Regions from separate parts of the Modestobacter sp. KNN46-3 genome, predicted to be linked through region 3. Evidence: riboswitches for the same ligand, from Rfam matches in the RefSeq annotation. Region 3 holds a riboswitch; each other region holds the start of a gene.
What was found. A riboswitch is a leader RNA that binds a small molecule or an ion and turns the genes downstream of it on or off. The one in region 3 is predicted to bind thiamine pyrophosphate.
Positions count from the first base shown of each region.

Region 1: it holds a riboswitch for thiamine pyrophosphate, as region 3 does, so the genes downstream of both, thiM (hydroxyethylthiazole kinase) here and thiC (phosphomethylpyrimidine synthase ThiC) in region 3, are expected to answer to the same signal.
Region 2: it holds a riboswitch for thiamine pyrophosphate, as region 3 does, so the genes downstream of both, thiC (phosphomethylpyrimidine synthase ThiC) here and thiC (phosphomethylpyrimidine synthase ThiC) in region 3, are expected to answer to the same signal.

Region 1 covers NZ_JAAKGN010000063.1:17,565-19,822, reverse strand. The annotation lists gene G5C62_RS14500 (HNH endonuclease signature motif containing protein) at 1-867, opposite strand, end outside; TPP riboswitch at 953-1,046, shown strand; gene thiM (hydroxyethylthiazole kinase) at 1,040-1,834, shown strand; gene thiE (thiamine phosphate synthase) at 1,831-2,258, shown strand, end outside.
Region 2 covers NZ_JAAKGN010000122.1:12,660-14,917, reverse strand. The annotation lists partial or broken gene thiC (phosphomethylpyrimidine synthase ThiC) at 1-1,219, opposite strand, end outside; TPP riboswitch at 1,259-1,372, opposite strand; gene G5C62_RS20110 (chlorite dismutase family protein) at 1,604-2,146, opposite strand.
Region 3 covers NZ_JAAKGN010000001.1:68,536-70,793, forward strand. The annotation lists gene G5C62_RS00360 (sensor histidine kinase) at 1-481, shown strand, start outside; gene G5C62_RS00365 (response regulator transcription factor) at 478-1,128, shown strand; TPP riboswitch at 1,203-1,316, shown strand; gene thiC (phosphomethylpyrimidine synthase ThiC) at 1,310-2,258, shown strand, end outside.

The DNA.
Region 1 (2,258 bases), on a different contig from region 3:
CACCTGCGCCGGGGTGAGCGCCGGGCCGCCCTCCAGGTGCGCCCGCCCCGCGGCGGCGTCGTCGGCCAGGACGTCGGCGTCCACGTGCACCACCACCTCCCGGCGCGGCGGGTCGCCCGCCCGTCGCCCGGTGTCGGCGGCGACCTCGGCCAGCTGGGCCAGCGCCCGGCAGCGACGCGCGCTCATCCGTTCCCGCGGGAACGTCTCAGGGTCCGCCGGGCAGTCGGCGGCGGCAGCGGCCCGGGTCGTGGCGGCGCGTTCCCGGCGGGCGTCGCGCTCGGCCAGCGACTCGACCGACGCCAGCAGCGCCGCGCCGGCCTCGCCGTCCATCCGGACCTGCAGCACGAGCATCCCGTCGGCGTCCCAGTGCCACTGGAAGGACCGCTTCTCCGCGACCAGCTCCTCGTCGACGGCGTCCGACCGGCGCCAGGCGCGCACCACCCGCTCCACCTGGGACGCCGTGGCGTGCCGCGCCAGCTCGACCAGCTCGACCTCGGTGCCGGCGTCTGCCACCCGGCTGATCGCCCGCACCTTGGAGTACGACAACCGCCCCGCGGCGAACGCCTCCGCCGTCACCGGCAGCGAGCCCAGCGCCCGGGCGACCCGCACGTGCTCCCGCGCGGCACCCGGGCTCATCCCGCACTGCCAGGCCAGCCAGTGCGCACAGCTCTGCACGCCGACCTCGCCCCAGCCCTCGCGGGCGTCGAACTCCGCGACCAGCCGCAGCCAGGCAGCGGTCGCCGCTGCCAGCCGCACCGCCCCCGACCGGATCTCCCGGGCCAGCTCCTCGACCGACCGCTGACCCGTCAGGTCGAGCTCCGTCACGTCGAACCCAGACACGTCCTGCACCGCCACGACTGCACCCATGCCGCGACGCTGGCACCCGGGTACGACAGAACCGCAGCTCAGCGACCCGTCGGTGGAAGGGCCGCCGGGAGCGGTGTTAGCGTCGGGAGCTGACACGGGGTGTCCCACCGGGGACTGAGAGCACACCCGTCGAACCTGCTCCAGTTGGTACTGGCGAAGGGATGTCACGGCGATGGACGCCATCGATCTGCGCGCCGCCGGCACGGCGCTGCGCGACTCCGCACCCCTGGTGCACTGCCTGACCAACACGGTCGTGCAGACGATCACCGCCAACGCGCTGCTGGCGATCGGCGCTGCACCGGCCATGGTCGACGACCCGGCCGAGGCCGGCGAGTTCGCCGCCGTCGCCTCCGCGGTGCTGGTCAACGTGGGCACGGTGCAGCAGCGCACCGCCGAGGCGATGCGGCTCGCCGCCCGCACCGCCGGCGAGGTGGGCACCCCGTGGGTGCTGGACCCGGTGGCCGTCGGCGGGCTCACCTTCCGCACCGAGCTCGCCGCCGACCTGGTCGAGCTGCGCCCGACCGTCGTCCGGGGCAACGCCTCGGAGGTGCTGGCCCTGGCCGGCGCCGGCAAGGGCGGCCGCGGCGTGGAGAGCACCGACTCCCCGGAGGCCGCGCTGGAGACGGCGCAGGAGCTGGCCCGCCGGACCGGCGGCGTCGTCGCGGTCAGCGGCCCGGTCGACGTCGTCACCGACGGGGAACGGGTCGTCCGGGTGGGCGGCGGGTCGCCGCTGCTCACCCGCACCACCGGCGCCGGCTGCGCGCTCGGCGGCATCGTCGCCGCCTACGCCGCCACCACCGGTGACCCGCTCACCGCCGTGGTCGCCGCCCACGCGCACGTGGCGCTGGCCGCCGAGGCCGCCGCCGGGCTCGCCGCCGGGCCGGGCACGTTCGCCGCGCTGTGGCTGGACGCGCTGGACGCGGTCGACGGCGACGCACTCGCCCGCGCCGACGTCCGCAGCGCATGAGGGCCGGCTTCGACCCGCGGCTCTACCTGGTCACCGACACGCTGCTCTGCGCGCCCCGGTCGGTGCCCGAGGTGGTCGCCGCCGCCGTCTCCGGTGGGGTGACCGCCGTCCAGGTGCGGGACAAGACCGCCGGCCGGCGCGACCTGCTGGCCCTCACCCGCGCGGTGCAGGAGGTGCTCCGGCCGACCCCGCACGTGCGGCTGGTCGTCAACGACGCCGTCGACGTCGCGCTGCTCACCGGGGCCGACGGCGTGCACGTGGGCCAGGACGACCTGCCGGCCACCGACGTCCGGACGCTGCTGGGCCCCGACGTCCTGATCGGCGTCTCCGTCGGCAGCGCGGCCGAGCTGGACGACGTGCTCGCCCTCCCGGCCGGCACCGCCGACCTGGTCGGCCTCAGCCCGGTCTGGTCGACCCCCACCAA
Region 2 (2,258 bases), on a different contig from region 3:
AGCCCGGAGCGATGTCGGTCGTCAGCGGCCCGAGGGTGTAGAACGGCGCCTCGGCGCAGACCTCCAGCTGCAGGTCCATGTTCTCCTTGATCTTGTTCATCGGCACGTGGCCGGGGCCTTCGACCATGACCTGGACGTCGTACTCCCAGGCGATCCTGGTGAGTTCGCCGAGCGTGCGTAGTTCGCTGAACTGAGCCTCATCGTTGGCGTCGGCGATGCAACCCGGTCGCAGCCCGTCACCGAGGGAGAACGTGACGTCATAGGCAGCCATCAACTCGCACATCTCCCGGAAGTGCGTGTACAGGAAGTTCTCCTGGTGGTGGGCCAGGCACCAGGCGGCCATGATCGACCCGCCGCGGGACACGATCCCGGTCTTGCGGCCCGCGGCCAGCGGCACGTAGCGCAGCAGCACCCCGGCGTGCACGGTGATGTAGTCCACGCCCTGCTCGAACTGCTCGACCAGGGTGTCCCGGTACACCTCCCAGGACAGGTCCTCGGCTTTGCCGTTGACCTTCTCCAGCGCCTGGTAGATCGGCACCGTGCCGATCGGCACCGCGCTGTTGCGGATGATCCACTCCCGGGTGGTGTGGATGTTGCGCCCGGTGGACAGGTCCATGACCGTGTCGGCGCCCCACCGGGTCGCCCAGGTCATCTTCTCCACCTCCTCCTCGATGGAGGAGGCGACCGCCGAGTTGCCGATGTTGGCGTTGATCTTCACCAGGAAGTTCCGGCCGATCGCCATCGGCTCGGATTCGGGGTGGTTGACGTTGGCCGGCAGCACCGCCCGGCCACGGGCGATCTCGGACCGGACGTGCTCGACGTCCACGCCCTCCCGCAGTGCCACGAACTCCATCTCCGGGGTCACCTCGCCCCGGCGGGCGTAGGCCAGCTGGGTGACCGTCGCGCCCGGCCGTGCCCGGCGCGGCTGGTGCGCGACGGTGAAGACGCTGTCCAGGTCGCGGGTGTCGGTCGGCTTGCGGCCGTTGTCCACCGGCTGCACCGGTCGGCCCTCGTAGGACTCGGTGTCGGCGCGCTCGCCGATCCACTCCTCGCGCAGCCGAGGCAGCCCGCGATGGATGTCGGTGGGCACGGCCGGGTCGGTGTAAGGGCCGGAGGTGTCGTAGAGGACCACGCTGTCGCCGGTGGACAGCCCCACCTCACGCATCGGAACCCGCAGATCCGGGCGGCTACCGGCCAGGTAGGTCTTACGGGAACCGGGGAAATCGCCATCCGCAGTCGTGGGCTGGCGGTGGACAGCAGTCATCGAGGAAGTCCTCCCTACGCCGGTGCTAACCGGATCAGGTACGAACGGTCGACGGCCGATCCAGCCGCCCTCTCAGCCTCGGCACGTGAGGCTCCCGCGGGTCGGCGCCCACCCTAGACACAGCACTCTGCCCACCGCAGGCGGGGTGGGCAGAACGGAACGAACAGGTGTCTCACTTCCTTAGAGTGAGACACCCCGCGAGCCGGCCGACCGGTCATGTGACATGCAGCGGAAATTTGCGCGGTCCTGGCAGCGCTATGTGGACCGTCTGTCGCTGTCCGAACGACTTGTCCGGTTGAGGATCGGCCAACGAGACGGCGGTGAGGGCTCTGACGTAGCTCAGCGTGCGAGGCGGATGTCGACTTCGCGTTCCACGTAGTCCCACTCCGGGGTCGCGCGGAGCCGGGACACCAGCTCCTCGAACGCAGGCGCATCGCGGGGGCTGTACTCGAACCAGGTGAGGAAGTCGAAGGGCTCGTCCAGATCGCGGCCGTGGTAGAGCCGGCGGGCCACCGCAGGCAGGTACTGCATCCCGATGTTGATGTGGTGGGAGGTCTCCTCGAACAGCTCCCGCCGCTCGTCCTGGGCCAGAGCCCACCACTCGTGGGACTTGATGATCGGAATCAGCGCGGCGCGGGTGGCTTCCGGGCGACCGAGTCCGGCCTGCCGAGCCGAGAGCGTTTCCTGCTCGTCGCGCCGGGTGTAGCGGTTGTTACTGGCCCGTCCTCGCAGCATCCAAGCGGCATCGAGGTTGCCCGCGCCCGCCGAGTCCTCGAAGACAGCGAGCCGGGGCACCATCGGCAGAGACGGCCCGGTCACCGGGTCAATGCTCTCGACTTCCCAAGATCCCACCTCGCCTCCAACAAATACGGTCGGCGGCATGCCACCACGCTAACCTGCCTCTTCCCCCGGGCGGTGTCCTCCCGCGGCACTTGCTCGCTCGACGATTCGGTGACGCCGCACACCCGCCCATCGTCGGCCAACGTGTCCCTTC
Region 3 (2,258 bases):
CACCCGGACCGCGCTCGCGGAGCTCGACCGGGTGCTCACCGTGCTCCGTGCCGAGGACGGCGGCCGTGACCCCGCCCCGTTCGCCGCGCCGTCGCTGGACGACCTCGAGGACCTGCTTGCCGGACTCCGCGACGGCGGCCTGCCCGTCGAGCTCGTGGTGGGCGGCGACGTCGACGACGTGCCCGCCGGTGTCCAGGAGCTGGCCTACCGGGTGGTCCAGGAGGGGACGACGAACGTGCTGCGGCACGCGGGCACCCCGCGGACGGTCGCCGAGGTCGTCCGCAGCGGGGACACCCTCGTCGTCCGCGTGTGCAACGAACCGGTCTCCCAGCACGACGGCCGCCCGGGCCCCGGCGGCGGCCGCGGGTTGGCCGGCCTACGGGAGCGGGCGACCGCCGTCGGCGGCACGCTCACCGCCGGACGGACGCCGGCCGGCGGGTTCGACCTGTGTGTCACCCTGCCGCTGTCGGGTGCGGCGTGACCGCCCTGCGGCTGCTGCTCGTGGACGACGACGTGCTCGTCCGCTCCGGGCTGCGGGTGATCCTGGAGAGCGAGCCCGACCTGGCCGTCGTGGGCGATGCCGGCACCGGCCGGGAGGCGCTGGCCGTCGCGGCCGACACCGATCCGGACGTCGTCCTCATGGACGTCCGGATGCCCGACATGGACGGCATCGCGGCGACCGCGGAGCTGGTCGCCCGTGACCCGCAGCGCCCCCGCGTGCTGGTCCTGACCACGTTCGAGGACGACGACTACCTGTTCCGTTCGCTGCAGGCCGGGGCGAGCGGCTTCGCGCTGAAGCGGTCGGAGCCGGACTCGCTCGTCGACGCCATCCGGGTCGTCGCCCGGGGGACGACCCTGGTGCTCCCGGACCTGACCCGGCGGCTCATCGCCTCGCACGCGCCCTCCCGCGCCCGAGGGCCGGCCGCACTGCCGGAGCTGACCGGCCGCGAGGCCGACGTGCTGCGGCTGGTGGCGGGCGGGCTGTCCAACGCCGAGATCGCCACCGAGCTGTTCCTCAGCCGCGAGACGGTGAAGACGCACGTCAGCAGCGTGCTGCTCAAGCTCCGTGCGCGGGACCGCACTCAGGCGGTCATCGCTGCCTACGAGAGCGGCTTCATGACCGGCTGATCGCCCCCCGTCGTCCGATCCCCGACCGCGCCGGGTCAGGGCTGGGCAGGAGCACCCGCTTGGGCCTAGGGTCCGTGTCGACCCGCGGGAGCCTCGCGTACCGAGGCTGAGAGGGCGGCAGGACCGGCCGCTGACCGTTCGCACCTGATCCGGTTAACACCGGCGTAGGGAGGAACCCCTGATGACGGACGTCCAGCACCGGCCACAGACCGAGGGCACCGAGTTCCCCGGCTCCCGCAAGACCCACCTGCAGGGCAGCCGCCCGGACCTGCGGGTCCCGATGCGCGAGGTGCAGCTGTCCACCGGCGACAGCGTGGTGCTCTACGACACCTCGGGCCCGTACACCGACCCGGCGGTGCACACCGACATCCGGGCCGGGCTGCCCCGGCACCGGGAGGACTGGATCACCGAGCGCGCCGACACGGAGAGCTACGAGGGCCGCGCGGTGCAGCCGGTGGACAACGGGCGCCGCCCGGGTGACACCCGGGACCTGGACAGCGTCTTCGCTGCCGCCCACCGTCCCCGCCGCGGCCTGCCGGGGACGACGGTCACCCAGCTCGCCTACGCCCGCCGCGGCCAGGTCACCCCCGAGATGGAGTTCGTGGCGCTGCGGGAGGGGGTCTCCGTCGAGCACGTCCGCAGCGAGATCGCCCGCGGCCGCGCGGTGCTGCCGGCCAACGTGAACCACCCGGAGTCCGAGCCGATGGCGATCGGCCGCAACCTGCTCGTCAAGATCAACGCCAACATCGGCAACAGTGCGGTCGCCTCCTCCATCGAGGAGGAGGTGGACAAGATGACCTGGGCCACCCGCTGGGGCGCCGACACCGTCATGGACCTCTCGACCGGCCGCAACATCCACACCACCCGGGAGTGGATCATCCGCAACAGCGCCGTCCCGATCGGCACCGTGCCCATCTACCAGGCGCTGGAGAAGGTGAACGGCAAGGCCGAGGACCTGTCCTGGGAGGCCTACCGGGACACGCTCGTGGAGCAGTTCGAACAGGGCGTCGACTACGTCACCGTGCACGCCGGGGTGCTGCTGCGCTACGTCCCGCTGGCGGCGAACCGGAAGACCGGCATCGTGTCCCGCGGCGGCTCGATCATGGCGGCCTGGTGCCTGGCCCACCACC